One region of the Stenotrophomonas forensis genome, then DNA from elsewhere that is predicted to be linked to it. Evidence: predicted binding sites of a transcription regulator. Region 1 holds the regulator's gene; the other holds the start of a gene.
What was found. The regulator FliA, encoded in region 1, starts transcription of late flagellar genes. The targets are predictions, from matches to a motif close to TAAAGTTTNNCNNNCNNNGGCCGATAA.

Region 1 (15,757 bases):
GCCGACCTGCGCCGGGCGATCGGCAGCGATCAGCTGTTCCTGAACTACCAGCCGAAGATCCGCGTGGCCACGCAGAAGGTGGCCGGCGCCGAGGCGCTGATCCGCTGGCGCCATCCCGAGCATGGCCTGATTCCGCCGGATCGCTTCATCCGCCTGGCCGAACGCAGCGGCGCGATCAACGACATCGGTCGCTGGGCGCTGGACCAGGCCTGCCAGCAGCTGCGGCGCTGGCACGACGCCGGCCACGAAGGCTGGTCGATGTCGGTGAACCTGTCGCCGGTACAGTTCAGTTCGCCGCATCTGCTGCAGGACGTGCGCACGGTGATCGAACGCCACGCCATCGCGCCACGCCATCTGGTGCTGGAGATCACCGAAAGCACGGTGATGCGCGATACCGACACCAGCCTGCGCCTGCTGCAGGCGCTGTCGGCGCTCGGCGTCGGCATTTCCATTGACGACTTCGGCACCGGCTATTCCAGCCTGCTGTACCTGAAGCGGCTGCCGGCCACCGAGATCAAGATCGACCATGCCTTCGTGCGCGATCTGGAGCACAGCGCCGAGGACGTGGTGATCGTCTCGGCGATCGTGGCGCTGGGCCACGCGCTGGACATGGATATCGTGGCCGAAGGCGTGGAAACCGCGGCACAGCGCGCCTACCTGGAACGATTGGGCTGCGACTACCTGCAGGGCTACCTGCTCGGCCGCCCGGTCGATGCCGCCCGCTTCATGCAGCTGCACGATCTGCCCCGGCCACGGGTGGAACTGGCGCAGAGCCCGCCGACCCAGCATCCACCCGGGTAACTCCGGGCTGCACGCCTGCGGGGTACGGCCTGGTGCTGCCCGCACCTGCCCTGGCAGGTGCCCATCCTGGTTGGCACCTGAACCCGTCACGGAACAGTTCTTGCACGCACCCCGGCATCCCCTGCCGCAGTGCCCGTGATGTCCGAGAACGAATCCGCCGGCGAAAAGACCGAACAACCCACCGAAAAACGCCTGCGCGACGCCCGTGAACAGGGCAACCTGCCGCGCTCGCGCGAACTCGGCACGGCCGCCGTGTTCGGCGCCGGCGTGCTGGCGGTGATGGCCATGAGCGGCTCGATCGGCCGCGGCGCGACCGCCTGGATGAAGCATGCGCTCAGCCCGGAACAGAGCCTGCGGCAGAACCCGAAGGAACTGTTCGGCCACTTCGGCGACCTGCTGCTGCAGTTCCTGCTGGTGATCGCGCCGCTGGTGCTGGTCTGCCTGCTGGCCAGCTTCGTCGCACCGCTGGTGATGGGCGGCCTGCGCTGGTCGCAGAAGGCGTTGCTGCCCGACATCAACCGGCTGAACCCGATGAGCGGGCTCAAGCGCCTGTACGGCCCGGAGGCCATCGCCGAGTTCACCAAATCACTGCTGCGCGTGGCCTTTGTCGGCGTGGCCGCCGGGCTGGTGGTGTGGACCGGCTTCGACACCCTGCGCGGGCTGATCCACCACCCGTTGGAGACTGCCATCACCGACGGCCTCGGCTTCACCCTGCGGCTGCTGCTGGCCACCGCCGGCGCGATGCTGGTGCTGGCCGCCATCGATGCCCCGTACCAGCGCTGGAACTGGATGCGCAAGCTGAAGATGACCCGTGAAGAGCTGCGCCGGGAAATGAAGGAAAGCGAGGGCAGCCCGGAGGTGAAGGGGCGCATCCGCCAGCTGCAGCAGCAGATGGCCAACCGCCGGATGATGGAAGCGGTTCCCACCGCCGATGTGGTGGTGGTCAACCCGACCCATTACGCGGTGGCCCTGAAGTACGAAGGCGGCGCCATGAACGCCCCCACCGTGGTCGCCCTGGGCGTGGACGAGACCGCCCTGCGCATCCGTGAAGTGGCCGACGGCAACAAGGTCGCGATCGTCTCTGCCCCGCCTTTGGCACGCGCCTTGTATCGGGAAGGCCAACTCGGAAAGGAAATCCCCGTGAGACTGTATTCGGCCGTCGCCCAGGTCCTGTCCTACGTCTACCAGCTGCGCTCCTGGCGCACTGGGCCGATGCCGGACGCCCCGCACATCCAGGTGGATGAATTCGGCAAGGGAGGGCGCCCGTGAGCGCCCAGCCTTCCTCCGGCTTCAACACCCGCCGCGCCCTGGAAATGATCCGCCAGGGACTTGGCGCGCCGCTGATCGTGCTGGCCCTGCTGGCCATGGTCGTGGTGCCGCTGGCCGCGCCGGTGCTCGATGCACTGTTCACCTTCAACATCGCCATCTCGCTGATGGTGCTGCTGGCGGTGGTCTACGTGAAGCGCCCGCTGGACTTCACCATCTTCCCGATCGTGCTGCTGATCACCACCATGCTGCGGCTGGCGCTGAACGTGGCCTCCACCCGCGTGATCCTGCTCAACGGCCAGAACGGCCATGACGCCGCGGGCAAGGTCATTGCCGCGTTCGGCGAGTTCGTGATCGGCGGCAACTACGCGGTCGGCATCGTGGTGTTCGCGATCCTGACCATCATCAACTTCGTGGTCATCACCAAGGGCGCCGGCCGCGTCTCGGAAGTGACCGCGCGCTTCATCCTGGACGCGATGCCCGGCAAGCAGATGGCCATCGACGCCGACCTCAACGCCGGATTGCTGACGCGTGAAGAGGCCAAGGCGCGCCGCGAGGAAGTCCGCGAGGAAGCCGACTTCTACGGCGCGATGGACGGTGCCAGCAAGTTCATCCGCGGCGACGCCATCGCCGGCATCCTGATCCTGTTCATCAACATGCTCGGCGGCCTGGCCGTGGGCGTGATGCAGCACGGCATGCCGTTCGGCCAGGCGGCCGCCACCTATACCCTGCTGTCGATCGGTGACGGCCTGGTGGCGCAGCTGCCGGCGCTGCTGGTGTCCAGTGCGGTGGCGATGCTGGTCACCCGCGCCTCGCGTTCGCAGGACATGGCCCAGGCCATGAGCGGCCAGGTGTTCGGCCAGTACCGCGCGCTGGCGATCACCGCCGGCATCCTCGGCCTGGTCGGGCTGGTGCCGGGCATGCCCAACGTCGCTTTCCTGACGCTGGCGGCGATCCTCGGCTTCATCGCCTGGAAGCTGTACCGCAAGGAGAAGGCACCGGCAGCCAACGCCGCGGCCGCAGGCGGCGACGCGGCCGCGCTCAATGCACTGGGCCGCCCGGCCGCACCGGCGCCGACCGCCGAACTGAGCTGGGACGAGCTGCGCCCGGTCGATCCGCTGGGCCTGGAAGTGGGCTACCGGCTGATTCCGCTGGTGGACGCCAACCAGGGCGGCGAGCTGATGGCGCGGATCAAGGGCGTGCGCCGCAAGCTGACCCAGGATGTCGGCTTCCTGATCCCCTCGGTACACATCCGCGACAACCTGGAACTGCCGGCCAACGGCTACCGCGTGCTGGTGCATGGCGTGCCGGTGGCCACCGCCGAAATCCATCCCGACCGCGAGCTGGCGCTGGACCCTGGCAGCGCGCTGGGGGCACTGGAGGGCATTGCCGGCAAGGACCCCGCGTTCGGCCTGGATGCCACCTGGATCCAGCCGCACCAGCGTGCCCAGGCCGAAACGCTGGGCTATACCGTGGTCGATCCGGCCACGGTGGTTGCCACCCATCTGTCGCACCTGATCCGCGAGCACGCGCCGGAACTGCTCGGCCACGAGGAGGTGCAGCACCTGCTGGCCAACCTGGCCAAGAGCGCGCCCAAGCTCGTCGAAGATCTGACGCCGAAGGCGCTGCCGCTGTCGGCGGTGGTGCGCGTGCTGCAGAACCTGCTGGTGGAACGTATTCCGATCCGCCAGCTGCGCAAGATCGCCGAAGCGCTGGTCGAGCATGCGCCCAGCAGCCAGGACCCGGCCGTGCTGACCGCCGCGGTGCGCACTGCGCTGGGCCGTTTCATCGTGCAGGAGATCGCCGGAATGTCGGCGGAGCTGCCGGTGTTCACCCTCAACCCGCAATTGGAACGTGTCTTGCAGGAGTCCACGCAGGGCAACGGCGCCGCGCTGGAACCCGGACTCGCTGAGCGACTGCACCAGAGCCTGGCCGAATGTGTCAGCAAGCAGGAAGCCCGCAACGAGCCCGCGGTCGTGCTGGTACCCGGCCCGGTGCGCGCCGCGCTGGCCCGCCTGGTCCGCCACAGCGTTCCGTCGCTGTCGGTCCTGGCCTACAGCGAGGTGCCGGAAGACAAGCGCCTGAAGCTGGTCGGCACGATCAGCTGACGCCGCCCTTCGATGCGCCAGAAAACAGACACCACCTTCGAACCAACGCAACAGACAGACACCAAGGGGAACCCGCACCGTGCAGACCACCGACCACCCGAGTTCCCCGACCGCCACTCCGCCGTCTTCGTCCCGTGACCACAGCATGAAAATCAAACGATTCGTCGCCGCCGACATGCGCTCGGCCATGAACCTGGTGCGCAAGGAACATGGTCCTGACGCCGTGATCCTGTCCAACCGCCGGATCGAGGAAGGCATCGAGATCGTCGCCGCCGCCAACTACGACGAGAGCGCCGTGCAGCGTGCACTGGAAGCCTCGCGCCGCGACGTGGCCCCGCCGCCGGCGCCCAAGCCGCGTACCGCCGCCGATGCGGTGATCGCCGCCGTCACCCGCCGCCGCAGCAGCACCCCGGCACCGGAACCGGTGGCCGCCACCACCTCGGCCGTCGCCGCCCTCGCCCGTGCGGCGGTCGGCGCCACCGGCCGCACCCTGGACAGCGCCGACGAGATCGTACCGACCCGCGGCAGCACCGGCTTCGCCGCCACGCTGGCACGCGCCGCCGTCAATGAACCGGCGCTGCCGGAACAGATCTTCGCCCCGTTCGCCGAAGCCATCGTCGCGCCGGCCAACCGCGCCCGCTTCCTGATCGACCCGCCGCACGAGGCGCATCACGAAAGCCCGGCGCCGGCCGTACAGCCACCGCCGCTGCCGACCGCTGCCGTGGCCGACATGCAGCCTGGCATCGCCGCCAGCGAACCGGCAGCGGTGGACGCCGACGCCGAAGCCAGCCCGGCCCCGGTGCTGGCCCCGGCGCCGACGCTGACGGTGGTCGCCCCGGACGACGCCGAGATCCGCCAGCTGCGCCAGGAAGTGGCCGGCATGCGCCAGGTGATCGAGCGCGAGATGAACCGCTTCACCGACGAGCGCCTGCGCGGCTGCCCGGTACGTGCCACCGCGCTGGACCTGATGGACGAATACGGCTTCGACGCCGGCCTGGCCCGCGACGTGGCCATGCAGATCCCGCTGGAGACCGAAGCGCACCGTGGCCGCGGCCTGATGCTGGGGCTGATCTCGCGCAAGCTGCCGATCGCTCCGGTCGACCCGCTGGAAGAAGGCGGCGTGATCGCCCTGGTCGGCCCGACCGGCGCCGGCAAGACCACCACCATCGCCAAGCTCGCCTCGCGCTTCGCCGAGAAGCACGCCCCGCGTGACGTCGCCCTGGTGACCACCGACACCACCCGCATCGGCGCCCGCGAGCAGTTGTACGGCTACGGCCGCCAGCTCGGCATCGCCGTGCACGAGGCCAACAGCGGCACCGACCTGGACCAGCTGCTGGAACGCCTGAAGGACTACAAGCTGGTGCTGATCGACACCGCAGGCCTGGGCCCGCGCGACCGTGCACTGGCCGCCCAGCTGCAGTGGCTGCGCGCCGCCCGCCAGGTCCGCACCCTGCTGGTGCTGCCAGCCAACACCAGCTTCGGCGACATGGACGAGGTGGTCCGGCGCTTCGGCGCCGCCAACCTGCAGGGGCTGGTACTGAGCAAGCTGGACGAGACCGGCCGCTTCGGCAACGCCCTGTCGGTGGCCGTCGACCACGCCCTGCCGATCACCTGGGTGACCGATGGCCAGGACGTTCCGGAGGACCTGCACCGGGCCAGCGCAGCCAATCTTGTACTTCGCCTTGAAGATTTGCGCCGAGCGGCCGATATGCCCTGCAACCCGGAGTTGAACCATGCCGTCGCGTGAGTACGCCAAGCTGACCAAGACCTTCCCGCTGTCGGCCACCCGCAGCGAGCCGCTCGGCCCTGTGCGCACCATTGCCGTCACCGGCGGCAAGGGCGGCGTGGGCAAGACCAACGTCTCGGCCAACCTGGCCGTGGCACTGGCCGGCATGGGCAAGCGCACGCTGCTGCTGGACGCCGACCTCGGCCTGGCCAACATCGACGTGATCCTGGGGCTGAACCCCACCTTCACGCTGGCCGACCTGGTCGCCGGCCGCTGCTCGCTGGAAGACGTCATCGTCGAAGGCCCGAACGGCGTGCTGGTGGTCCCGGCCGCGTCCGGCCGCCGCCACATGGCCGAGCTGGCCCCGGCCGAGCATGTCGGCCTGGTCAACGTGTTCTCCGAACTGGAACGCGAGCTGGACATCATGGTGGTGGACACCGCCGCCGGCATCACCGACGGCGTGCTGACCTTCTGCCAGGCCGCGCAGGACACCGTGGTGGTGGTCTGCGACGAGCCGGCCTCGATCACCGACGCCTACGCACTGATCAAGGTGCTGTCGCGCGAACGCGGCGTGGACCGCATCCAGGTGGTGGCCAACATGGTGCGCGACCCCAACGAAGGCCGCGTGCTGTACGAGAAGCTGACCCGCGTCTGCGAGAAATTCCTCGCCGATGTCTCGCTGAACTACCTGGGCTGCGTGCCGCAGGATGACTGGCTGCGCCTGTCGGTGCAGCGCCAGCAGCCGGTGGTGAAGGCCTACCCGTCCAGCCCGGCGGCGCTGGCGATCACCGAGATCGCCCGCCGCACCGCACGCTGGCAGGCGCCGACCGAACCGCGCGGCGGCGTCGAGTTCTTCCTCGAACGCATCCTCAAGCAACGTGGGGTGGCGGCATGAAAGGCGCAGCCCAGTACCGGGAGGTCCAGCGCTCGGCCGCCAACGAGGTGATCGCCCAGCACTCGGACCTGGTGCGGCGCATCGCCCACCACCTTGCCGCGCGCCTGCCGGCCAGCGTCGAAGTCGACGACCTGATCCAGGCCGGCATGATGGGCCTGATCGAGGCCTCGCGCAGCTACGACGCCGACCAGGGCGCCTCGTTCGAGACCTACGCCTCGATCCGCATCCGCGGTTCGATGATCGATGAGATCCGGCGGGGCGACTGGGTGCCGCGCTCGGTGCACCGCCGCGCCCGCGACGCCGCCGCCACCATCCGCCGGCTCGAACAGAGCAGTGGCCGTGCCGCCAGCGCCACCGAAGTGGCCGCCGCAATGGAGATGCCGCTGCCCGAGTACCTGCGGCTGATGGAAGATGCCGCACGCGGCCAGGTGCTGAGCCTGGAGTCGCGCATCGAGGACCAGGGCGAGCTGGACACCGTAGCGCAGGGCGGCCCGACCCCCCAGCAGGTGCTGGAGCGCGGCGAGTTCGGCCGCGAGCTGGGCAAGGCCATCGGCCATCTGCCCGAGCGCGAACAGCTGGTGCTCTCGCTCTATTACGAGCAGGAACTGAACCTGAAGGAGATCGGCGCGGTGCTCGGCGTGAGCGAGTCGCGGGTCTGCCAGATCCACGGCCAGGCCGTGCTGCGGCTGCGTGGCCGGCTGAAAATCTTCGAGGCGGCGGACGCCGGCCTGGAAGAATGAACATCCCCGAGGCGGCTGCCCCCGGCCGCCCGGAATGAACAACAAAGGAACTCTGCTTTGAACAAGAACATGCGCATCCTGATCGTCGACGACTTCTCGACCATGCGTCGAATCGTCAAGAACCTGCTGGGCGATCTGGGCTTCACCAATACCGCCGAAGCCGAGGACGGGCATGCTGCGCTGTCGCTGCTGCAGAGCCAGCCGTTCGATTTCGTGGTCACCGACTGGAACATGCCGGTGATGACCGGCATCGAGCTGCTCAAGGCGATCCGTGCCGATGCCAAGCTGAAGACCCTGCCGGTGCTGATGGTCACCGCCGAAGCCAAGCGCGAGCAGATCATCGAAGCCGCCCAGAGCGGCGTGAACGGCTACATCATCAAGCCGTTCACCGCGCAGACCCTGGAAGAAAAGCTGGGCAAGATCTTCGAACGCCTGGCGGCCAGCGCCTGATGGACACCACGGTCGACAAGAACGCCCTCGCCCTGCGCCTGCAGGAAGCCCTGGACGCACTGGAGTCCGGTGACGAGGCCGCCTGGCGGCAGCGCATCGACGGACTGGTCGCGCTGCGCACGCAGCCGATGATGAGCGGCCTTTCGCGGCTGGCCCGCGAACTGGGACAGGCGCTGGGTGAACTGCCGACCGTACCCAGCGAAGCCGGTGAGCTGGATGACGCCTGCGCGCGCCTGGACCACGTGGTGGCAATGACCGAACAGGCCACGCACCGCACCCTCGACCTGGCCGAGGAATGCCGCAGCCTGACCGAACAACTACGCGCCGAAGGCCTGCAGCCGGGCCAGGACGCGCAGCTTGAGCGCATCCGCCACAACCTCACCGAGATCGCCCTGACCCAGAGCTACCAGGACCTGACCGGGCAGATCATCCGTCGCGTGGTCGGCATCGTTCGCCGCGTGCACGAAGGCTTCGGCGCGCTCGGCCTGCCGCCGGAACAGCATCGCACCGACCCGGAACTGGCCGGGCCGGCACTGAAGGGACTGGACCGCCACGCGGTCTCGCAGAACGACGCCGACGACCTGTTGTCGGATCTGGGGCTGTAAGCATGAGCGCGGTATCCGACGACATCACTGCCGATTTCATCATCGAGGCCCAGGAAATCCTGGATCGGCTGGGCGAACAGCTGGTGTCGCTGGAGCAGGCACCGCAGGACAGCGAGCAGCTCAATGCGGTGTTCCGCGGCTACCACACGCTCAAGGGCGGCGCCGGCTTCCTCGGCGTCACCGCCATGGTCGAGCTGTGCCACGCTGCCGAAGAAGCCCTCGGCATCGCGCGCGCTGGCCAGGCCGTGTTGCAGGCCCATCACTTCGACGCGGCCCAGCAATCGCTGGATTACCTGCAGTCGATGCTCGATGCAGTGTCTTCCGGCACCGAACCGGGCTACGCCCCGCCGGAGCTGATCGCACAATTCGACATGCACGGCGGCGGAACCGCGGCCCCCACCGCCTCGGCACCCGCTGCCGGCGGCGGCGACCTGATCACCGAAGACGAATTCGAGGCCCTGCTCGACCAGCTGCACGGCGGCAACGCGCCCACTGCGGTGGCGCCAGCGAAGAAAGCCGACGACGGCCTGATCAGCGAGGACGAGTTCGAAGCCCTGCTCGACCAGCTGCACGGTGGTGCGGCCCCCGGCAGCAAAGCGGTCGCCGCCGCACCGATTGCTCCGCCGCCGGCACCCCGCCCTGCTGCACCCACCCCGCCCGCCAAGCCGGCCGCTAAGCCGCTGGCCGAGGCCGAACACACCGTGCGCGTGGACACCAAGCGCCTGGATGCGATCGTCAACCTGATCGGCGAACTGGTGCTGTCACGCAACCGGCTGAAGACGCTGCGCGCACGCCTGCGCGACGAAGAGCTGGACCGCGCGGTCTCCACCCTGGACATCGCCACCGCGCGCCTGCAGTCGGCAGTGATGCGTACCCGCATGCAGCCGGTCGGCAAAGTGTTCTCGCGCTTCCCCAAGGTGGCCCGCGACGTCGCCCGATCACTGAAGAAGGAAGTGGATCTGGAGCTGATCGGCGCCGAGACCGAGCTCGACCGCAACCTGGTCGAGGCCTTGGCCGACCCGCTGGTGCACCTGGTCCGCAACGCCATCGACCACGGCGTGGAAATGCCCGACCTGCGCGAAGCGCAGGGCAAGCCGCGGATGGGCCATGTGCGGCTGTCGGCCCAGCAGGAAGGCGACTATGTCAGCATCGAAGTGCAGGACGATGGCGCCGGCATCGACCCGGAAAAGCTGCGTGCGAAGGCACGCGAGAAGGGCCTGATCGATCCGGAAGCCGCCGCCCGCCTGAGCAGTGAGGAATGCCTGCACCTGGTGTTCCTGCCCGGCTTCTCGACCAAGCAGCAGGTCACCGATATCTCCGGCCGTGGCGTCGGCATGGACGTGGTGCAGTCGCGCATCCGCGAACTGAGCGGCCAGATCCAGATCCAGTCGGAACTGGGCCGTGGCAGCCGCTTCCTGATCCGCGTGCCGCTGACCCTGGCGATCCTGCCGACCCTGCTGGTGCAGGCCGGCGAGGACGTCTACGCGCTGCCGCTGGCGCGCGTGATGGAAGTGCTGCATGCGCCGCGCACCTCGCTGGGCTGGTTCGATGGCCGTGCCGTGCTCGACCGGCGCTCGCACACCCTGCCGCTGGTCGATCTGCGCCAGTGGCTGGATGTGACGCCAGCCGCCTCGACCCTGCTGACCATCGTGGTGCTGCAGGCCGGCGAGGCCCGCTTCGGCCTGGTCGTTGACCAGGTGCGCGGGCGCGAGGAAGTGGTGATCAAGCCGCTGCCCAAAGCCCTGCGCGGGCTGCGCGGTTACGCCGGTGCAACCTTGATCGGCGATGGTCGCATGGCGCTGATCCTGGACGTGGACGGCCTGCGATGAACCCCGCCGGGCCCTGCCCGGCGGCCCGAAAACTGTGACTACCGTCTGTACGCGATCTCCCGGTGTCTCAAGTCCCATTCATACACGCCGATACCGGAACCATGGATAGACTCAGCCTCATTGGACTCTTTCTCGCCCTGGCCTCGCTGGTCGGTGGCAGCATCCTCAAGGGCGCCGGCCTGGCGTCGTTGTGGTCGCCTGCGGCGTTCGTGATCGTCATCGTCGGCACCATCGCCGCGATCCTGCTGCACACCTCGCCGGCAGTGTTCAAGCACGCGTTCAAGATCGTGCGCTGGGTCGTGCGCCCGCCGCACAGCGACCGCCGTGAGCTGATCCAGCAGATCGTCGAGTGGAGCAACATCGCCCGCCGCCAGGGCCTGCTGGGCCTGGAATCGCAGGTGGAAGCGCAGCAGGACCCGTTCCTGCGCAAGGGCCTGCAGCTGCTGGTGGACGGCGTCGAACCGGAGTCGATGCGGCACATGCTGGAAATCGAACTGGGCAGCCAGGAACACCAGGACCAGGCCGGCGCCAAGGTGTTCGAGGCGATGGGCATCTATGCGCCGACGCTCGGCATCATCGGTGCCGTGCTGGGCCTGATCGCGGTGATGAAGAACCTGGCCGATCCGAGCAAGCTCGGCCACGGCATCGCCGCCGCGTTCACCGCCACCATCTACGGCATCGCCTCGGCCAACCTGCTGTTCCTGCCGATCGCCGCCAAGCTCAAGAGTGTGATCTCGCACAACACCCGCGACCGCGAAATGGTCATCGAAGGCCTGATCTCGATCGCACAGGGCGAGAACCCGCGCAACATCGAAACCAACCTCTCCGGCTTCCTGCACTGACATGGCCCGCCGCAAGCACCACGAAGAGCACGCCAACCATGAAGCATGGGCGATCCCCTATGCCGACCTGATGACGCTGCTGCTCGCCTTCTTCGTGGTCATGTATGCGATTTCCTCGGTCAACGAGGGCAAGTACCGGATCATGGCCGATGCGCTCACCGATGCCTTCGGCGGTGCGCCGCGCACCATCAACCCGGTGCAGGTCGGCAACAAGCAGGTGCAGGGCGGCGGCTGGGACAGCCCGTCGGTGATCAAGTCCGGCACCAAGATCGGTCCATCCGCACCCGCCCCGTCGCATGACCCGACGCTGCTGCCATCGATGGCCTCGCAGATGCGCATGCCGGTATCGGTGCACAACCAGGAACAGATCGCGCGCGCCGAGCGCCAGCTCAACAGCATCGCCGACCGCCTGACCGCCGCGCTGGCGCCACTGATCGACCGCGGCATGATCAGCGTGCGCCGCACCGAACTGTGGATCGAGGTCGAGATCAACAGTGACATCCTGTTCCCCACCGGCTCGGCCGCGCTGGACGTGCACGCACGGCAGACCCTGGCCAGCCTGGCCGACGTGCTGCGCGATGTGCCCAACAGCGTGCGCGTGGAAGGCCACACCGACAACGTGCCGATCGCCACCGCCACCTTCCCGTCCAACTGGGAACTGTCGGCCGGGCGCGCGGCCAGCGTGGTGCACCTGTTCGCCGACCAGGGCGTGCAGCCGTCACGACTGGCGATGGTCGGCTACGGCCAGTTCCGCCCGCGCGAAGAGAACGACAGCGCGCAGGGCCGCAACCGCAACCGCCGGGTGATGGTCATCATCCTGGCAGACACCTCGCACTCGGTCGATCCGCTCGGGCAGCGCCTGAACGCTGCCACCGGCGCCGTCGACAACAGCGCCACCGAACAAGCCGCCGCAACTCCGGCTACCGCCCCCACCTCCCCCATCGCACCGGTGAAGTTGCCGCCGGTGCCGGCTGGCAGCCGCGTCGGCGCCGCCGTTCCCCCGGCAATGAAGGAGTAAACCGATGCGCATCTGGGCAGTCGCCAACCAGAAGGGCGGAGTCGGCAAGACCACCACCACCCTCGCCCTCGGCCGCGGCCTGGCCGCGCTCGGCCACCGCGTGCTGCTGATCGACCTCGATCCGCATGCCTCGCTCAGCCGCGCCTTCGGCGTGCCGGTGGATCCGCCGCCGGCCGGCGTGCTGGAACTGTTCGGCGCACCACCGGCCGACCTGTCCAACCTGTGCCATGCCAGCAGCATCCACGGCCTGGACTACGTCTGCGCGCAGTCGGCACTGGCCACGCTGGAGCGTCGCAGCGCCAACCAGCCCGGCCTCGGACTGGCCCTGCAGAATGCACTGGCGCGCCACCAGGCCCAGCACGACTACATCCTGCTGGACTGCGCGCCGACCCTCGGCCTGCTGATGATCAATGCGCTGGCGGCTGCCGATCGCCTGATCATCCCGACCCAGGCCGAACCGCTGGCCCTGCACGGCCTGGATGGCATGGTCCGCACCGGCGAGATGGTCGAGCGCTCGCGCCGCCGTCCGCTGCCGATCTCGATCCTGCCCACCCTGTTCGACCGCCGTACCCGCGCCGGCAACGAGTCGCTGCGCACCATGCAGGACCGTCATGGTGCGCGCGTATGGGAAGACGCGATTCCGATCGACACCCGCATCAGCAATGCCGCCGGCCTTACCCTGCCCAGCGTCGGTGAGGACTACCCGGGCCGCGGCCTGGCCGCGTATCGCCGCGCCCTGAACTGGATTCTCGGCGAGGACGCACGCGCCCTGGAGCAGGCCGCATGAACAGCACCGGCGTACTGGACGACTACCTGGACGAACTGCTGGGCGAAGCCATTGTCGCCGCGCCACTCGCTGCGCCGCCAGCAAGCGCTGGGCCGAGCGAAGCGGCCACCGAGCGCGAGCCGACCTGGGATGACCTGCCGGCCGAAGTGATCTACGAAACCGAAAGTGCGACCACTGCCCCGTGCACCGACAACGCCGCGCTCGAGGCCGCGTTCGAGGCGGCGGCGACGATCGAGCGCGAGCCGACCTGGGACGACCTGCCGGCTGAAGTGATCTACGAAACCGACACCGTGGCCGCTGCCCCGGCCGCGGACGACGCAGCGCTGGAGGCCGCATTCGAGGCCGCCGCAACGCCGGCCGCCATTGAAGGCGAGCCGACCTGGGATGACCTGCCAGACGAGGTGCTGCACGAGACAGCCCCGGCGCCGGCCACCGCAGGCACCGGCCCGGAACCCACCTGGGACGACCTTCCGGACGAAGTGATCTACGAGACCGATACGGCTGACAGCCATCGCCTCGCCCATACCGACAGCCCGGGCCTGCAGGCGGCATTCGAAGCCGCCGCGGGTGGCGAGGACGTCGCCACGCCGGCGCCGGCCGTGGTTGCGGCGCCGGTACCACCGGCAGCACCGCGGGCAGCCGCTGAACCCACCGCACGCACCGCAGCCGTACCGCCACCGCGGGTCGCCGTGGACGCCCCCGCAGCCAGCCGCCCCAGCAGCTGGCAGGAACTGCAGGCGCAGGCGCACCACCCGGCCAGCAGTCCGCACCCGCAGAACCGCCGCGCCGGCGAGCGCACCTCGCGCTGGCTGCGCCTGCGCTGCGGCACCCAGGCCTATGCGCTGGAGCTGCTGAAGGTGCAGGAAGTGGTGCTGCCGGTGCCGCTGCTGCCGTTGCGCGGCACCGCACCGGCCATGCTCGGCATCATGAACCTGCGCGGCCAGGTGGTGCCGGTGATGGACCTCGGCCTGCACCTCGGTGCCGCTGCCGCCGAGGACGACGCGCAGACCCGCATCGTGGTGCTGGAGGAAGACGGCGAGACCATCGGCCTGCGCGTGTCGGCGGTGGAAGACGTCGCCAACCTCACCGACTCGCAGATCGAGCCACCCGATACCGCGCGCATCTGCCAGATCTCCAACGATCTGTTCCGCGGCGTGGCCCGGGTCAGCCAGCGCCCGATGATCCTGCTCGACGCCACGCAACTGTTGAGCTGAGTCGGCGCATCGCGCCGATTCTTCTAAAGAACCCCGCCGGGGTGCCGTTATGGATCACGGAACCGTTTGTCCGGAGCAACGATGAGCACTGTCGAACTGGGTGAGGATCTCGGCATCGAGAGCAGCACCGAGCTCAAGAACCGCCTCGCCCCGCTGGTGGCGCAGGCCGGCGAGCTGACCCTGGATGCAAGCCAGGTCGCCCGCATCCACACCGCCGCCATACAGGTGCTGTGTGCGTTCGTGCAGGCCCGCCGCGAGGCAGGCCTGGGCACCGGCTTCCACGGTTGCACTGCAACCTTCCGTGACGCCGCGCGCCTGCTGGGCGTCACCCAGGCCCTGGGCCTGGACGCAACCCATGACAACCTGAAATCTGTGGAGAACGCTGCATGAGCGCACGTATCTTGGTGGTGGACGATTCGGCGTCGATGCGCCAGATGGTTTCCTTCGCCCTCACCTCGGCCGGTTTTGCCGTCGAAGAAGCTGAAGACGGCGCGGTCGCGCTCGGTCGCGCCAAGGGCCAGCGCTTCAATGCGGTGGTCACCGACGTCAACATGCCGAACATGGACGGCATCGCGCTGATCCGCGAACTGCGCCAGCTGCCGGACTACAAGTTCACCCCGCTGCTGATGCTGACCACCGAGTCGGCCGCCGACAAGAAGTCCGAAGGCAAGGCCGCCGGTGCCACCGGCTGGCTGGTCAAGCCGTTCAATCCGGAACAGCTGGTCGCCACCGTGCAGAAAGTGCTGGGCTGATCGCCCGGCACCGCTCCCCTTCTTCGCTTCCGGACCACCACTGCCATGAGCATGGACCTGCAACGCTTCCACGCCACCTTCTTCGAGGAGAGCCGCGAAGGCCTCGACGCGATGGAGGCTGGCCTGCTGGCCCTGGAATCGGGGCAGCAGGACGCGGAGATCATCAATTCGGTGTTCCGCGCCGCCCACTCCATCAAGGGCGGCGCCGGCACCTTCGGCTTCGATGCGATCGCCGGCCTGACCCACGTGCTGGAAACGCTGCTCGATGAGCTGCGTGCCGGCAAGCGGGCACTGGAAGGCCACGCCGTCGACGCCATGCTGTCCTCGGTGGACGTGCTGCGCGCCCTGTTGCGCGAAGCCGAACACGGCCAGGCCGCCGATCCCGCGGCCGTCGCCGCGGTGAAGGCACGCCTGGAAGCGGTGCTCTCCGGCCAGGCCGCGCCGAGCGCCCCGGCCGCCGCGGCCGCCAAGGTGGACGACACGCCGGAAGCCTGGCAGATCGGCTTCACCCCGGCACCGTCGCTGTTCATGAGCGGCAACGATCCGCTGCGCATCATCCGCGAACTGGAACACCTCGGGTCGCTGCAGGTCGCCGCGCGCATCGAGCGCCTGCCCGGCTTCGCCCAGCTCGACCCGCTCGAGGCCCACCTGGCGTGGGACCTGGGCCTGGTCGGCAAGGTGCCGCGCAGCAAGATCGAAGACACCTTCGCCTGGGTGCTGGACG
Region 2 (15,757 bases), 940 kb from region 1:
GGATCAGGGCCGTTTCCAGCTGGAAGACGCGCTGGTGGTGATCGAGGCGCTGCGCGCCGGCGGACTGGTCGGCAGTGACATCACCGGCGAAGTGTCGCTGGCCAACTACCGCAGCCGGTTCAAGCGCTGGCTGTCGTCGCTGGATGGCCAGCCCGACATCCCTGCCGACGATCTTCCCGTATGGCAGGCGCGCCACCAGCAGGTGAACCGCGAACTGCTGGCGGCGATGGCTACGGTGCCGACGGTCTGCTGACCGCTTGCGGTCGCGTCGGCTGCCGGCCGGCGTGGCTTCGGTAGTGCCGGCCGCTGGCCGGCAGCCTCATCGTTCCCGGGCTCAAAAGGATGCCGGCCAGCGGCCGGCACTACACTGGACGCCTACCCCCGGAGACGCCGCCATGCCCCAGACCGTCATCCCGCAGCTGCGCATGCGCCATGCCGACACCTCCCTGCCGTTCTACGTGCAGGGCCTGGGCTTCGTGGTCGACTGGGAACACCGCTTCGAACCCGGCTTCCCGCTGTTCGCCCAGCTCACCCGCGACGGCCAGACCCTCTTCCTCACCGAACACACCGGTGATTGCGAGGTCGGCGGCGCGGTGTACTTCATCGTCGAGGATGTCGATGCGCTGCACCGTGCCTTCAGCGCCGCGAACGTGCCGATCGAGCAGCCGCCGCATGACACCGAATGGGGCAGCCGCGAGATGCTGCTGCGTGATCCCGACGGCAACCGCCTGCGCTTCGCCACCCACGCAGACTGAACCCCAGCGGCTTGAGCCGAATATACGAAACATATATGCTTCGTATATCCACTACCCCAGGACCGCCGATGGGCATCGTCAACATCGATGACACCCTGCACGACCAGCTGCGCCGTGCCTGTACCGTCTCCAGCCGCTCGATCAACGCCCAGGCCAACTTCTGGATCCGGGTCGGCATGCTGTGCGAGATGAATCCCACGCTGAGCTTCCAGGACATCGTCGCCAGCGAACTGCGCGCGGCCGGCGTGCAGCCACAGGCGCTGGCGCCCGGGCGGGCCTGACATGGCGATGATCAAGCAGCCGCACGAAATCGCGCTGATGGCCGAATCCGGGCGCCTGCTGGCGCAGGTGTTCGCCGCGCTCGACCGGCTGCCGCTGCAGGGCCGCAGCACCATGGAAATCAACGATTTCGTCGAGCGCATGATCGTCGATGAACTGCAGGCAAGGCCGGCCAGCAAGGGCCAGTACGGTTTCCCGTATGTGCTCAACACCTCGATCGACAACGTGATCTGCCACGGCGTGCCCAGCACCACCGACGTGCTGCGCAACGGCCAGATCGTCAACCTCGACATCACCCTGGAGAAGAACGGCTACATCGCCGACTCCAGCACCACCTACCTGGTCGGTGAGGTCGACTATGCCGCGCGCCGGCTGGTGCAGACCACCTACCAGGCGATGTGGAAAGGCATCGCCACGGTGCGCCCCGGCGCGCGCCTGGGCGACATCGGCCACGCCATCGCCCGCCACGCGCGCAGCCATGGCTACAGCGTGGTGAAGGAATACTGCGGCCACGGCATCGGCCAGGAGATGCACGAGGAACCGCAGATCCTGCACTACGGTCATCCGAACACCGGCATGACACTGGAAGAAGGCATGGTGTTCACCATCGAACCGATGCTCAACCAGGGCAAGCCGGCCATCCGCCAGCAACCGGACGAATGGCCGGTGTATACGCGCGACGGCAAGCTGTCGGCGCAGTTCGAACACACCGTGGCGGTCACCGCCAGTGGCGTGCGCGTGCTCACCCTGCGCCCCGGCGAAGCGCCATTGTGTGCGGTGGATGCGGCCTAGAGCGGGCGCAACAGCAGCAGCGTGGCGAGGCAGAACATGAAGACCGCCACCCCTGCGTCCAGCACGCGCCACGCAGCCGGCCTGCGGAACACCGGCTGCAACAGGCGCGCGCCATAGCCCAACGTGCAGAACCAGGCCACGCTGGCCACGCAGGCTCCGGCGGCGAAGGCCCAGCGCAGATCGCCGGGGTAACGCGTGGACAAGCTGCCGAGCAGCACCACCGTATCCAGATAGACGTGCGGATTGAGCAGCGTGAACGCCAGGCAGGTCAACAGTACCTGGCGCCCGCTGCCACCCTGCGTCTCGGCGGCGGCCAAGGCACTGCCACCGTGCCAGGCGCGCAATCCGGCCTGCAGTCCATACCAGAGCAGGAACGCCGCACCGCCGAAGCGCAGCACCTGCAGCAGCAACGGCCACTGCTGCACCAACGCCCCCATGCCGCCAACGCCGGCCAGGATCAGCGCGATATCAGCGCCGGCACAGGCCAGCACCACCGTTCCGACATGGCGACGTTGCAGCCCCTGGCGCAGGACGAAGGCATTCTGCGCACCGATGGCGATGATCAGGCCGGCACCTGCGAACAGGCCGGCGGTGGTAGCGGCGATCCACATCAGGAAGGCCCAGGCAGCGAAGGGACGCGCAGGGTGCGGCCATTGCCGCGTTAAGACAATCTGATTTTTCTTTATCCTGTGCAGAAAAACTGAAGGGGCGCCTGCATGGATCTGGTACATCCGCAACTGGCCGCGTTTGCCGCGGTGCTGGAGGAAGGCAGCTTCGAGGCTGCGGCACGCCGCCTGTCGATCAGCCCCTCGGCGCTGTCGCAGCGGATCAAGGCCCTGGAGGACCGGCTCGGCCAGGTACTGCTGGTCCGCCAGGCGCCGTGCCGCCCCACCGCGGCCGGGGAGGCCCTTCTGCGCCGGGTTCGCCCGATGCAGGCACTGGAGGCCGAGGCCTTGGCCGAACTGCTGCCCGAGCGTGGCAGCGACGCTGCGCGCACGCCGATCCCCTTGGCGGTCAACGACGACTCGCTCGATACCTGGTTCGTGCCGGCCATCGCCGAACTGCACCAGCGCCACGGCTACCTGTTCGACCTGCGCATGGATGACCAGGACCACACCCTGCAGCTGCTGCGCGATGGCAGCGTGCTCGGCGCGGTCACCGCCGAAGGCCAACCGGTGAAAGGCTGCAACGTGCATCCGCTCGGCGCCATGCGCTACCACGCCATCGCCTCGCCCGGCTTCGCCCGCCAGTACTTCAGCGATGGCATGCAGGCCGCCGCCTTGGCACGCGCACCGATGCTGGTGTTCAACCGCAAGGATGAACTGCAATGGCGCTTCGTGCGGCGGCTGACCCGCGCGCGCCTGCAGCCGCCGCTACACTACCTGCCCTCCTCCACCGGTTTCGTCGAAGCCGCAGCGTGCGGACTGGGCTGGGGCATGGCTCCGGAAACCCTGGTCGCGCCCGCCGTGCATGCCGGCCGCGTGGTGGTACTGGAACCCCGCCGCTGGCTGGATGTGCCGCTGTACTGGCAGCATGCCGCCGTGCGCTCAAGCACGTTGCAGCACATCACCCAGGCGCTGCGCAGCGCGGCCAGCGGCACCCTTCGCTGAGGACCACACGATGACCGCAGACCCGGGCTTCACACCGCGCGCACTACCGTTTGCGCACTTCTTCACCATTGGGACGGCATGGGCGTGATCGGCCGACGTACAAGGATGCTCCGCGCAAAGGCCGCGCTGGCGCTGACGCTGGCAACCTGCCTGCCCATCACTGCGTCGGCGCAGTCCATCACCGACGCACCGGCTTTGGACTGGGAACAGGCACGGCAGCGCCTGGAACAGGTCTCCGATGCGCTGGCCGCCGCCGACGCCGCCGTGCGCAACAAGCAGGACCTGCAGGACGCCACCCGCCTGCTGCGCCTGCCGGAGATCACCGGCGAAGTGCGCCGCCTGCAGTTCCAGAAGACCCTGACCCTGCCGCTGGGTTCACTGGCGCCGGTGGCCGAAGCCTTCGGCATCGACTCGCCGCTGTCGTTCACCGAACGCGACTGGCGCACCCGCCCGGTGGTGACTGCGGTGCTGCCGCTGTACACCGGCGGGGTGATCCCTGCTGCACAGCGCGCCGCCAGCGCCGCCCATGAACAGGCCAGCGCCGAGCGCGAGGCGCAACGCCAGTCACTGACCGTGCAGCTGGCACAGGCCTATTTCGGCCAGCGCCTGGCCGAACAGGCCGTGGAGGTGCGCCGCGATGTGCGCGATGGCCTCAACCGCCACTTGTCCGACGCCGAGAAACTGGAGCGCGAGGGCTTCGCCACCCGCGCCCAGCGCCTGCAGGCCACCGTGGCCCGCGACAAAGCCGAGCGCGAGTACCAGAAGACGGTGAACGACCTGGCCACCTTGAAGGCCGCGCTGTCCACCCTGCTGCGCAGCGGCGGTGAGGTGCAGCCGGTATCACCGCTGTTCGTGCAGCGCGCGCCGCTGGAGCCGGTCGCCCGCTTCGAACGCACCGCGCAGGCCCGCCAGCCGCAGATCGCGCGCCTGCGGGCGATGGTGGCGCAGGCCGAACAGGGTGTGCGCGTGCAGCAGGCCAAGCTAAAGCCGCAGATCTTCGCCTTCGGCCAGTACGACTTCCGCCGCCGCGACGAAATGCTGACCGATCCGGACTGGGCCTTCGGCATCGGACTGAAGTACACCTTCCTGTCGCCGAACTCGCGGCCGGCGCAGATCAGCGCCGCGCGTGCGCAGCAGGAGCAGGCCGAAGCGGGCCTGCGCGAAGCCGAGAACCAGGTTGCACTAGGCGTGCGCAAGGCCTGGAACGAACTGGAGACCGCCCGCCAGCAGTTCGTGCTGCTCGACAGCAGCATTGCCCAGGCACAGGAAAACCTGCGCCTGCAGGAGCTGGCGTTCCGCGAAGGCCAGGCCACCTCGCTGGATGTGATCGACGCGCGGCTCGGCCTCGGCGGTGCCCGCGTCGAGCGCGCACAGGCCGCCTACCAATACGATGTTGCACTGGCACAGCTGCTGGAGGTCAGTGGACAGATGGACCGTTTCGAAGAGTTCCGGCGGCGTGCGGACGAGGTGATCGACCATGAGTGATGTGCTGCACGACGATGCGACGACGCCCCCCGGAAAGCGCCGGCTGGGACCCATCCTGATAGGGGTGCTGCTGGTGGTGGTGGTGCTGGGCCTGTGGCTGGCCTGGCGCAGCCCGGCCGACCAGATCCAGGGCATGGCCGATGCGGACACGATCAACGTGGCCGCCAAGATCACCGCGCGCGTGGCCGAACTGAAGGTGCGCGAAGGCGACCGCGTGCAGTCCGGGCAGGTGCTGTTCCTGCTCGACAGCCCCGAGGTGGCCGCCAAGGAACAGCAGGCACACGGCGCCCTGGCCGCCGCGCAGGCGGTGGCCGACAAGGCCGATGAAGGCGCGCGCAGCGAGGACATCCGCGCCGCCGAAGCCAACTGGAAGCGCGCCGAAGCCGGTGCGACGCTGGCCGAGGCCACCTACCAGCGCGTGCAGAACCTGTTCAACGAAGGGGTGATGACCCGGCAGAAGCGCGATGAAGCACATGCCCAGGCCACCAGCTCGCGCGAACTGGCGCGTGCCGCGCGCGCGCAGTACGACATGGCGCTGTCTGGCGCACGCGAGCAGGACAAGCGCGCCGCGCAGGGCCAGGTGCAGCAGGCGCAGGGCGCGGTGGCCGAAGTCAACGCCGCGCGCGCCGAAGTGGAAGGGCGCGCCCCGGTCGCGGGCGAGATCAACAAGCGCATGGCCGACCCGGGTGAACTGGTGCCGGCCGGCTATCCGGTGTTCACCCTGGTCGACATCGACCGCATGTGGGTGGCGATGAACCTGCGCGAATCGCAGATGCAGGGCCTGAAGGTCGGCAGCAAGCTGCGTGGCAGCGTGCCGGCGCTCGGCCAGGACGGCGAGTTCGAGGTCTACTTCATCAACCCCGCTGGCGATTACGCAACCTGGCGTACCACCCGCCAGTCGTCCGGCTACGACGTCCGCAGCTTCGAGGTGCGGGTGCGCCCGGTACGCCGCATCGAGGGCTTCCGCCCCGGCATGAGCGTGCTGTTCGCATGGCCCCAGCACTGAGCCCTGATGGCGGCGGCTTCGCCGCTTCCTGGCGGCGCGAGCTGCGGTCGTTGCGCGGCAACCGTGCCGACCTGATGCTGGTCACCGTGCTGCCGCTGCTGATGCTGGTGGTGATGGCATGGATGTTCACCCCCTCGGTGATGCGCGACATCCCGATCGCCGTGGTCGACCTCGACCACAGCAGTGACAGCCGCCTGCTGCTGCGCATGCTCGATGACAGCCCGGGCGTGCGCATCGCCAGCCAGCCAGCCGACATCGAGGACGCACGTTCGCAGCTGCGTCGCCTGGACGTGTTCGCGATCGTGCTGGTGCCGCGCGACGTTACCCGGCAAGCGCTGCGCGGGCGCCAGGGCACGGTGTTCGCCTATTACAACGCCACCTACATGACCACAGGCCAGTCCGCCGCGCGTGATATCGGCGATGCGGTCTCGGCCTGGAACGCACGCCTGCTGCGCGAGCGCATCGGCCTGCAGGTCGGCCCGGGCAAGCTGCGTGCGGCACCGATCGCGGTGCAGTCGGACATCCTCTACAACCCGGCACGCAGCTACGAGCTGTTCCTGCTGCCGCTGATCTTCCCGGCGGTGCTGTCGCTGGTGCTCGCGCTTGCCGTAGCCGGCAGCCTTGGCCGCGAGATCCGCGATGGCACCCTGCCCGACTGGCTGCGCCGCACGCCGTGGGCCGCCATCGCCGGCAAGGCTGCACCGTACATCCTGCTGTTCTCGCTGTACGGTGCGCTCGGGCTCGGCTACCTGGCCTGGCTGCGCGGTGATGGCGTGGCCGGCAGCGTGCTCCTGCTGCTGCTCGCACAGCCGCTGTTCTACCTGGCCACGGCCGCCTACGCGTTGTTCTTCGTCGGCGTCACCCGCGACATGGGCACCGCGCTGTCCGCAGTCGGCCTCAGCATCGGCACCGCATTGGCGTTCTCCAGCGCCACCTTCCCGGTGCTGGACGGCCCCCTGTTCACCCGCATCTGGCATCAGCTGCTGCCGCTCAGTGCCTACATCAAGCTGCAGACCCAGCAACAGTTCATCGGTTCACCGCTGCTGGTTTCGCTGTGGCCGTTGGCCACGCTGCTGCTGATGTCGGTGGTGGCCGGCGGCATCGGTGGCCTGCGCCTGATCGCCTTCGCGCGTACGCCTGACGCTGCGCAGCCGGCGAGGGCCGACGCATGAGCACGCTCTGGCGCAGCCTGCGGCAGACCCTGATGGCGGTGCTGTGCGACCGCTATGCGATCGTGGTGATGGTCGGCGCGGTGATCCTGTATTCGTTCTTCTACCCGGCGGCGTACCGCCACCAGGTGGCCGGCAACCTGCCGGTGCTGGTGGTGGACGAAGACCACAGCGCCACCAGCCGCGAACTGCTGCGAAAGCTGGACGCGCTGCGGGTCGCACGCGTGGTCGGGCAACCGGCCGACATCGACAGTGCGCGCCAGCAGCTGGAAGCCGGCCATGCCGAAGGCATCGTGCTGATTCCGGCCAACCTGGAGCGCGACATCCTGCGCGGCCACCCGGCCAAGCTGGTGCTGCTCGGCAACGGCGCCTACCTGGGCCGCGCCAGCTGGGTGCTGGGCAGCGTGGCCGATGCACTGGGCGCGTTCGGGCGCGACGCGGCGGTCGGGCAGGCGGCCTTCATGGGCGCACCGCAGGCACCGCCGGTCACCCTGGTGCAGCGCCCGCTGTACAACACCCAGGAAGGCTACGGCAGCGCCATCGTCCCCGGCGTGGCCGAACTGATCGTGCACCAGACCCTGCTGATGGGCATCGGCGTACTGCTGGGTGGCCGTCGTCTCGCGCTCGGCCGGCGCCTGCGCTTCGATCTGCCGACCCTGGGCGGCATGGTACTGGGCTTCGGCCTGATCGGCCTGTTCGGCCTGTTCTACTACGCCGGTTTCACTGCCTGGGTGCAGGACTATCCACGCGGTGGCAATCCTCTGGGCCAGCTGCTGGGCGGCACCCTGTTCATCGCCGCGACGGTGGCGTTCGGCCTGTTCGTCGGCAGCTTCTTCCGCACCCGCGAACGTGCGTTCCAGTACATCATCGCCACCTCCATCCCGCTGTTCTTCCTGGCCAACCTGTCCTGGCCGGCAGTGATGACCCCACGCCCGCTGGTGTGGCTGGCGCAGCTGCTGCCAACCACCTCGGGCATCAACCTGATGGTGCGCCTGAACCAGATGGACGCCCGCCTGGCCGAAGTCAGCCACGAACTGATCACCCTCAGCATCCTGCTGCTGCTCTACGGCAGCCTCGCCGCCTGGCGCCTCCTCGCAAAAAAGGGGACGGAGGGGATTAAGTCGTAAGCGGCCGGATTGGCGGATTGCGACTTAATCCCCTCCGTCCCCTTTTCAGGGGTCTGGCGCGTACCAGAACGGGATGCGGTACTCGCGACGTCGCTCCGGGCCGCGTTCGCCACCTTCGGCATTCCAGACCAGATTCAGATCATGCCGACCGGGTACCAACCCCGCCATCGGCAGGTATCCGACCAAGCCGCGCATGTCGACATCACGGCGTTCCATCGGCATGAACTCGTGCAGGTCGACCGGCGCGCCATCCAACTGCACCAGCCACAGCCGCGACAGGCACTCCACCGCCGCACTGGCAGCCTGCGCGCCTACGGCTTCGTTGCGCGCCCCGGGCAGCGCACTGCAATGCTGGCGTGCCAACGGGTTGTCGCGCTGGGGACGATGCGGAATGAACACGCGCAGGCGCGAACCGGTGATCGTGTCGGAGGGAATCATCGGGTACGCCAACAGCTGATCGTGTGCCGAGCGCATCGACTCGTAATGCGCGCTCAACATGCCGTGTTCGACAGCCTCGTCAGTCATCACCTGGTAACGGTTGAACAGCGAAAACTTCACCGAACCCAGTACCTGGACGGCTCCCAGCACCATGGCCACCACCACGGCGAGCAGATAGACCGCCATGAATGAACGCGAGCGCAGGTTGCTCTGCAGGGTCAGCTGCATCGTCTGCATCTGGCGCAGCAGGGGAATCCGCTGCAGGCCCGCCAGGAAGCGCTGCAGCCAGTGCTGCAGGCCCTCATGGGCCTGGTTGCGCCGCTGCCTACGCGCAATGACGCGCTCCAGCAGCGCGGGCACCAGCGCGAGTGCAAGCAAGCCGGTCAGGACGCTAATGACCACGATCATGACAACACGTTCTGAACCGCCGGCAAGCGCACTGATCGCCATCGCCACGCACAGCGTCAGCACGGCCATCACCAGCGTTCCGGCCAGCGTCTGCACGGCCAACAGCGTGGTGGAGAAGAGCATGGTGGCCAAACGATCAGCGCGCTCGATGCTGCCATCCAGGCCACCGTCGCGGGCCTTGAGGAAGGCGCGCGATACCGGGCCCATCTGCGGAAGCCGTTGCCAGTCGATGCCCTTGGGGAAGTGCGATTTCAGCCCGATCAGGCCTATCCAGTAGCCGCGCACGGTCAGGTGCGCGATCAGCGCCACTGCCAACACGTAGCACATGCCCACGCTGATGCTGAAACCAAACCACAGCAGTTGGAAGTAAATGCCTTCGGTATGCAGGCTGCTGCGCGCCCAGGCATCGAACAGATAGCCAGGAACCGCCAACAGTGCAAACGCCAGCAGGCCGGAAATGAACAATTCGAGCTCGTCGGTACGCTCACGCAGTCGGCCGAAGCGCGCTGTCGCTTCCAGTACTGGATCGACCTCGGCAACCGGCGTGTGCGACTCAGTCAGGGGTGATTCGTTCACATTGCGTTCATCCATTGAAGTCGGCGCAGTATAGACACCGCGCTGCAGCCCGCGATACAGGGCCGTTCAACGACGAACGCCGGCACAGGGCCGGCGTTCGAGGACATGCGTACTGCGAAATCCTGTGGAAGGAAGCGCTACCGGTGCAGACAATCAGCGGTAAACACGCTCGCAGCGGCGTTCGACCACGCGATCACCGTTTTTCTGCTGGCTGTTGCCCTGGATCTGCCGGCCCGCGGCGCCACCGGCGACGGCACCGGCGACGGTGGCCAGCTTCTTGCCGTTGCCGCCACCCACCTGGTTGCCGAGCAGGCCACCAATCACCGCACCGGTGGCTGTACCGGCAATACGGTTGGGGTCACGCGAATTGCGTTGCACTTCCACGTTCTTGCAGACCACGCGGCTGCCATCGTTGAACTTGCGCCCTTCATCACGCGGCCCGTAGGTCTGTGCGCCTGCAACCGAACTGGCCGCCAGCAGCGTGCCCAGCACAAGCAGTCGAGTCGAGGTCTTCATGGCCATCTCCTGAGGTCCGGTATGCCGCAAGTGTCCTCCCACGGCTGGCAACCGGAAGTGAAATGGACGTATGCGCGGCGACATCGGCCATCGCCCGTTCAGGAAAAAAATCCGCGCCCATCGCGACCAGCCATCGCGATGGGCGCCGTCTCCCTGCCGGCATGCCGCCCTTCTAGAACTCCTGCCAGCCACCCGCGTTGGCGGCCAGCGTCGAATCGATGCGGGGCGAAAGAACCGTCGGCCTGCGCACCGGAGCCACCGAAGCCGCGACGGCCGCCAACGCAGGCCGTACCACCGCCGCAGCCGTGGCGGCGCCGGTGCGGAACACCGACACCGCTTCAGCCAACAGGTTGGCCTGCTCTTCCATCGAGCGTGCCGCAGCGCTGGCCTCTTCCACCAATGCCGCATTCTGCTGGGTGGTCTCGTCCATCTGCACCACGGCCTGGTTGACCTGCTCGATGCCCGAACTCTGCTCCTGCGAGGCGGCGGAGATATCGGCCATGATGTCGGTCACCCGCTGCACCGAGGCCACGATCTCGCCCATCGTGGTGCCTGCCTGGCGAACCAGTGCCGACCCATCGGCCACCTTGCCGACTGAGTCCTCGATCAGGCCCTTGATCTCCTTGGCGGCACCGGCCGAGCGCTGCGCCAGCGTGCGCACCTCGCTGGCCACCACCGCAAAGCCCCGGCCCTGCTCACCGGCACGCGCCGCTTCCACCGCGGCGTTCAGCGCCAAAATGTTGGTCTGGAATGCGATGCCATCGATCACCGAGATGATCTCGGCAATCTTCTTCGAGGCGGCTTCGATGGCGGACATCGTGGTCACCACCTGGCCGACCACCTCCCCGCCCTGCGAGGCGACACCATGCGCGCCGATGGCAAGCTGGTTGGCCTGCCGTGCGTGTTCGGCATTCTGCTTCACGGTGGAGGTCAGTTCCTCCATCGACGCGGCCGTTTCCTCCAGATTCGCGGCCTGCTGCTCGGTGCGCCGCGACAGGTCGGTGTTGCCCGAGGCAATCTCGCCTGCAGCCAGGTTGATGCTGGATGCACTGGCCTGGATGCGGCCAACGATCTGCTTGAGCTGATCGACGGTGGCATTGCAGTCATCGCGCATGCGGGCGAACACACCATGGAAGTCACCTTGCATGCGTACGGTCAGGTCGCCTCGCGAGATGGCCTGCAACAGGGTCGACACCTGCACCAGGTTCTCATCGGTGGTCTGCATCAGCTGGTTGAGCCCGGCCACCATGTCGCGGAAATCGTAGGCGAAGCGGTCCTCATCGCCGCGCAGGCTGAAATCACCCGCCGCAGCTGCGGTCGCCAGCCGGCGGATCTCGCTGTTGATCGCCGACAGGCTGCTCTTGGTTTCATCCATTGCCTGGGTGATCGCCGCCTTCTCGCCCGGCAACGGGTCCATGTCCACCGACAGGTCACCGCGGGCATAGTGCTTCATCACTTCGATCAGCCGGTTCTGCACCTGCACGTGCGAACCAACCAGCGCATTGGTTTCGTGCACCATCCGCCCGAAGTCGCCGGGGAACGCGCTCTCATCCATGCGGTAGCTGAGGCTGCCGGCGTCATGCTGGCGGGCCAGCTCGCCCTGCGCCGCCATCACCGCCTGTACCTGCATCTGCATGCGTTGCATCGACCTGAGCAGCTGGGTCACCTCATCGTTGCCCGACGCATCGATGACGTTGTCCAGGCGGCCACCGGCGATGCCATCAGCCAGCTTCACCGCCCCCTCCAGCGGACGGGTCAGGCTGCGGGTGATCGCCCAAGCCGCCAGCGAACCCAGTATCAGGCTCAGCACGCCGAACGCGATCGACAAGGTGCCGGTCCAGGCCTCCGTGCTGCGATATTCCTGGCGGCTGCGCTCGGTCAGTGTCTCTTGATGCCGCAGCAGCGTCGAGATGGATTCGTTCCAGGCCGTGGCCAGCCCGTGCTCGGCCAGCAGCTCTTTGGCAGCGCCGTCGAAATCCCCAGCCTTCATGCGCTCGTGCAGATGCTGGGTGGAGGCGTCGGTCGCCTTGCGTGCCGCGTCGATTTTCGCAACCAGCGCATCGCCGGTGGCGTCACGCGGAATCTTGATGTACCTGGCCCAGATGCCGTCGTAGGTCTGCGACAGTTCCTGTGCCTTCTGATAATCCTTGTCGAAATCCTCGCCACGCTTGATCACCATCAGCCGCCGATGCATCAGCACGGCATTGTTGGTATCGAGCATGTCATTCAGCAGCCGCATCTTCACCATGTTGACGTCCACCACTTTCTCGAACTGGGCGGACTTGAGCTGGTTTCCGTACAGCACCAGGCCAACGATGGCCATGATGAACAGCAGCAGCAAACCAAAGCCGGCGCCCAGCCGGGATCCCACTCGGAGGTTGCGTAAGGCGAGCATCTCAATTCCCTTGATCATGGCCGTACGATCGATGGCGGCGCAGGCAAGGGAAACTTTATGGGAGTTTATATTTGGAACGATCCAATAATATTGAACAGGCAGAATGGACCCGCCCCCATACCGCCCCCCCATCGCCCTTTGGCTGACGATGACATGCCAGCGCAGCATTGAAATCACGCCGCATTGACAGTTTCTCCCCGGTATATCCATCCAGCATCCATTGATAATCAGCAGCGGACACCACCGTTCCGGATCGGGCTGCCAGTGCATGCAGCCGTTACCGGCGAACGGCTACAGTTGCGGCATGTCCCTGGTCCTGCACATCGACGGCGCATCCATCAACGACATCGCCAGCCTGTACGCGGAAATCAACCGTGTGTTCATGGCCAGCGAGAACTGGCAGCTGGGAGCAAGCCTGGACGCGCTTGATGACCTGCTGTGGGGTGGCTATGGCGTGCTCGCCGGCCACTCCGCCGCGACCGTCGTCTGGCACGACATCGCGCATAGCCGCAGTGTATTGGGGCGGGACGCCACGCATGCGTGGCTGCGGTCAAAACTCGATCAGCCCGGCACCTTCAATGTCGCGGCCATCAACGAGCAGATCGCGGCGCTGGAGCACCGCCAGGGACAGACGTACTTCGAGATCGTGATGGAGATCTTCGACGGGCATCCGCAGATCACCCTGGTCGCTGCCTGAGCGCGCTGCGGCAACGCCGCGTGCCGGGCTTCAGAATTCCGCCAGGGCCTCACCCAGGCGCAATGGGAACGCAACCTCGCTGGCCAGATGCCATGCGCGTGCATTGGCACCGAGCCGGGTGCATTCGGCCTCATCCATCGCCAGTGCACGCTCGACGGCCTGCTCCAGCGCTGTCTCGTCCACATGCCAGGTCCTGGACAGGTGGCAGGGCGCGCCCTCGTGAGCCGCCACCAGAAGACCGCGGCTCTCATCGATCATCTGGTTCATCGGCGCGCCATCGCAGGTGATCACCACCGCCGCGCAGCTCATCGCTTCGACCAGGTAGTGGCCCCAGCCCTCGGTCTGCGACAGGCACAGGTGGAACACATGCTCGTTCTGCAGGCGCTGCACCTCTTCATCGGGCAGGCGCTCGCGGACGATCCGCAGGTTTGCCGCCCCACCCTCGTCTTCGTCCGAAGGCCCACCACGCAGGACGGTCAGCAGGGGCCATTCCGGGTGCCGCTTCCAGACCTTCACCAGGGTCGCCGTACCCTTCATGCGGCTGCTGCCTGCGGCATGCAGGAAGCTGCGGGGCTTGCGCGGCACCGAAGCGTCGTAGCGGTCGCGGCTGCAGAAGCCCACTTCCAGCGCGCGCATGCCCAGCGCAGTGAAGATGCGCGTGGCGTCCTCGGTCTTGGTCAGCAGGGCATCGAATCGCGGCAGGATGCGGAGGCTGCGCGCAGATACCCATTCCGGATTCGGGATCAGCAGATTGACCTCGGCCAGGCCAAAACTGGCCGGCCGTACGTGCTCCAGCGAGATGTTGATATCGAATCGCGCCGGCTTCCGCCCCAGGCTCAGCCACGACGCCAACAGGCGGCGCAGGCGCAACCGGCGCAGTTTCCACGCCCCGCCATTGCGTACCGCATCGAGGCGGCTGATGGTCACCTCATGCCCGAGCTGTCGCAGCGAGCGCTCGATCACCTGGATGTCATGGCTCAAGCCGCGCTGGTTGTCGGCCGCCAGCAGGTGAACATGCGCCATCAGTGCGAACTCCCGTCCCGGCGCAGGTCGCGGACCGGCAACGCGGTCGCCAGGACGAAGCCCAGCACCAGGTAGAAATAGAACGAATGCGGCATTGCCCGATAGAACACGTTGTCGGTGAACGCCGAGAGCGCGTAGACGATGACCACGGCAAGGCCGGCGGTGGCGACCATCGCCGTGGTTTCATCGGCATGGCCGATCCGCCGCACGAAATGAATACCCGGCAGGATGAAGATCAGCAGCATGATCAGCAACAGCGGCACGCCACCGGTCACTGCCGCTTCCAGGTACTCGTTGTGGGGATGGTTGTAGCGAGAGATCGCGTCGGACACCTCGCCGCGCGCAATGCCCTCGCGCGCATAGGTACCAAACTGGTTCAAGCCCACCCCGGTCAGCGGGTGCTCGGCAATGGCGTCGACCGCCACGCCCCACATCGCGATGCGCTCACGCACCGAACCCACTTCGTTGTGCTGGTTGAAGCCGGCGATCTCGCCACTGACCTCACCGAAGCGTTGGATGACCTGATGGTTGAGCACCGTGGTGGCACCGAGCACGCCGATGACCAGGGCGCCGACGAAGGCCAGCGGGCCACGCCAGCGCCGGGTACGCCACACGTGCACCGTCATCACCATCAGCATCGCCGGAATGAAGGCCAGGATCGGCCCCCGGCTCTGCGCCAGGATCGAGCCGTAGACGCCCACGGCAACGGCAACCCCATGCAGGCAGCGCTCGGCCGGATGGACGTTCGGCTGGATCAACCGGATGACCGAGAACAGCGCCATGCACAGCGTGACCATCGTGAACTCGATGGCCGTCCATTCGCCACCACTGAAACCATAAGCACGTTCCAACCCCATCACGTGGTGCTGCACGATGCATGAGCCACCGAACACAAGGGTGGAGAGCGCGAACAGAGTCCAGATCAGGCGCCAGTCCAGCACGGCGGCGAACACCGCGGCCGTACCCAGATAGAGCAGCATCTGCGCGGGCAGGTCCAGCTCGCTCCAGCGCAGGTCGTGCCAGGCGATGCTGAAGAAGGCAAAGGCCAGGCGCAGCAAACAGGCGATCACGATGAAGCGCGCGATGCGGTAGCGCAGGCGGACATCCGGCTGGCGACGGATCAGCACCACGCCGGTGACCAGCAGGGCCAGCAGCAGCACGGCCTTCAACAGGTTGTACGACGCAGATCCGGCAAGCGGGACAACGGCAACCAGCGTACTCAGCAGGGCGATGCGCCAGTAATGGCGAGGTTCGGCGGCCATGCAGGCTGCAGTCATGCGTGTTCTTTCCATCAACGCCCGCCCGGGGATGAATTGCCCCGGTTTCCATGGAGGCCGATTGGCGGGAATCGCCGGGGCCGACACTACCGTGGCCCTCCATGGAAATCAACCAAACCACCCCTGTCGTTGGCGCCCAGACAGCCCCGGCGCGCGCGCCCCGCCCGGTGGATCAGGGCGGGGATCATCGACCCGCCCAGGCCG

Region 2: a site for FliA is predicted at 12,588-12,614, ahead of K5L94_RS06540 (methyl-accepting chemotaxis protein). Genes of this name have one in related genera too.

The regions. Positions count from the first base shown of each region.
Region 1 is NZ_CP082270.1:2,322,429-2,338,185, reverse strand. Features, by position in the region: gene K5L94_RS10995 (putative bifunctional diguanylate cyclase/phosphodiesterase) at 1-801, shown strand, start outside; gene flhB (flagellar biosynthesis protein FlhB) at 940-2,070, shown strand; gene flhA (flagellar biosynthesis protein FlhA) at 2,115-4,175, shown strand; gene flhF (flagellar biosynthesis GTPase FlhF) at 4,321-5,922, shown strand; gene K5L94_RS10975 (MinD/ParA family ATP-binding protein) at 5,909-6,796, shown strand; gene K5L94_RS10970 (RNA polymerase sigma factor FliA) at 6,793-7,536, shown strand; gene cheY (chemotaxis response regulator CheY) at 7,594-7,986, shown strand; gene K5L94_RS10960 (protein phosphatase CheZ) at 7,986-8,591, shown strand; gene K5L94_RS10955 (chemotaxis protein CheA) at 8,594-10,420, shown strand; gene K5L94_RS10950 (flagellar motor protein) at 10,522-11,262, shown strand; gene motD (flagellar motor protein MotD) at 11,264-12,280, shown strand; gene K5L94_RS10940 (ParA family protein) at 12,285-13,067, shown strand; gene K5L94_RS10935 (chemotaxis protein CheW) at 13,064-14,281, shown strand; gene K5L94_RS10930 (STAS domain-containing protein) at 14,363-14,671, shown strand; gene K5L94_RS10925 (response regulator) at 14,668-15,033, shown strand; gene K5L94_RS10920 (chemotaxis protein CheA) at 15,079-15,757, shown strand, end outside.
Region 2 is NZ_CP082270.1:1,383,254-1,399,010, reverse strand. Features, by position in the region: gene K5L94_RS06600 (arginase family protein) at 1-253, shown strand, start outside; gene K5L94_RS06595 (bleomycin resistance protein) at 396-755, shown strand; gene K5L94_RS06590 (ParD-like family protein) at 824-1,036, shown strand; gene map (type I methionyl aminopeptidase) at 1,044-1,826, shown strand; gene K5L94_RS06580 (LysE/ArgO family amino acid transporter) at 1,823-2,437, opposite strand; gene K5L94_RS06575 (LysR family transcriptional regulator ArgP) at 2,543-3,436, shown strand; gene K5L94_RS06570 (TolC family protein) at 3,515-4,921, shown strand; gene K5L94_RS06565 (HlyD family secretion protein) at 4,914-5,927, shown strand; gene K5L94_RS06560 (ABC transporter permease) at 5,912-7,099, shown strand; gene K5L94_RS06555 (ABC transporter permease) at 7,096-8,223, shown strand; gene K5L94_RS06550 (hypothetical protein) at 8,269-9,645, opposite strand; gene K5L94_RS06545 (glycine zipper 2TM domain-containing protein) at 9,799-10,167, opposite strand; gene K5L94_RS06540 (methyl-accepting chemotaxis protein) at 10,334-12,556, opposite strand; gene K5L94_RS06535 (barstar family protein) at 12,861-13,253, shown strand; gene K5L94_RS06530 (glycosyltransferase family protein) at 13,284-14,276, opposite strand; gene K5L94_RS06525 (O-antigen ligase family protein) at 14,276-15,553, opposite strand.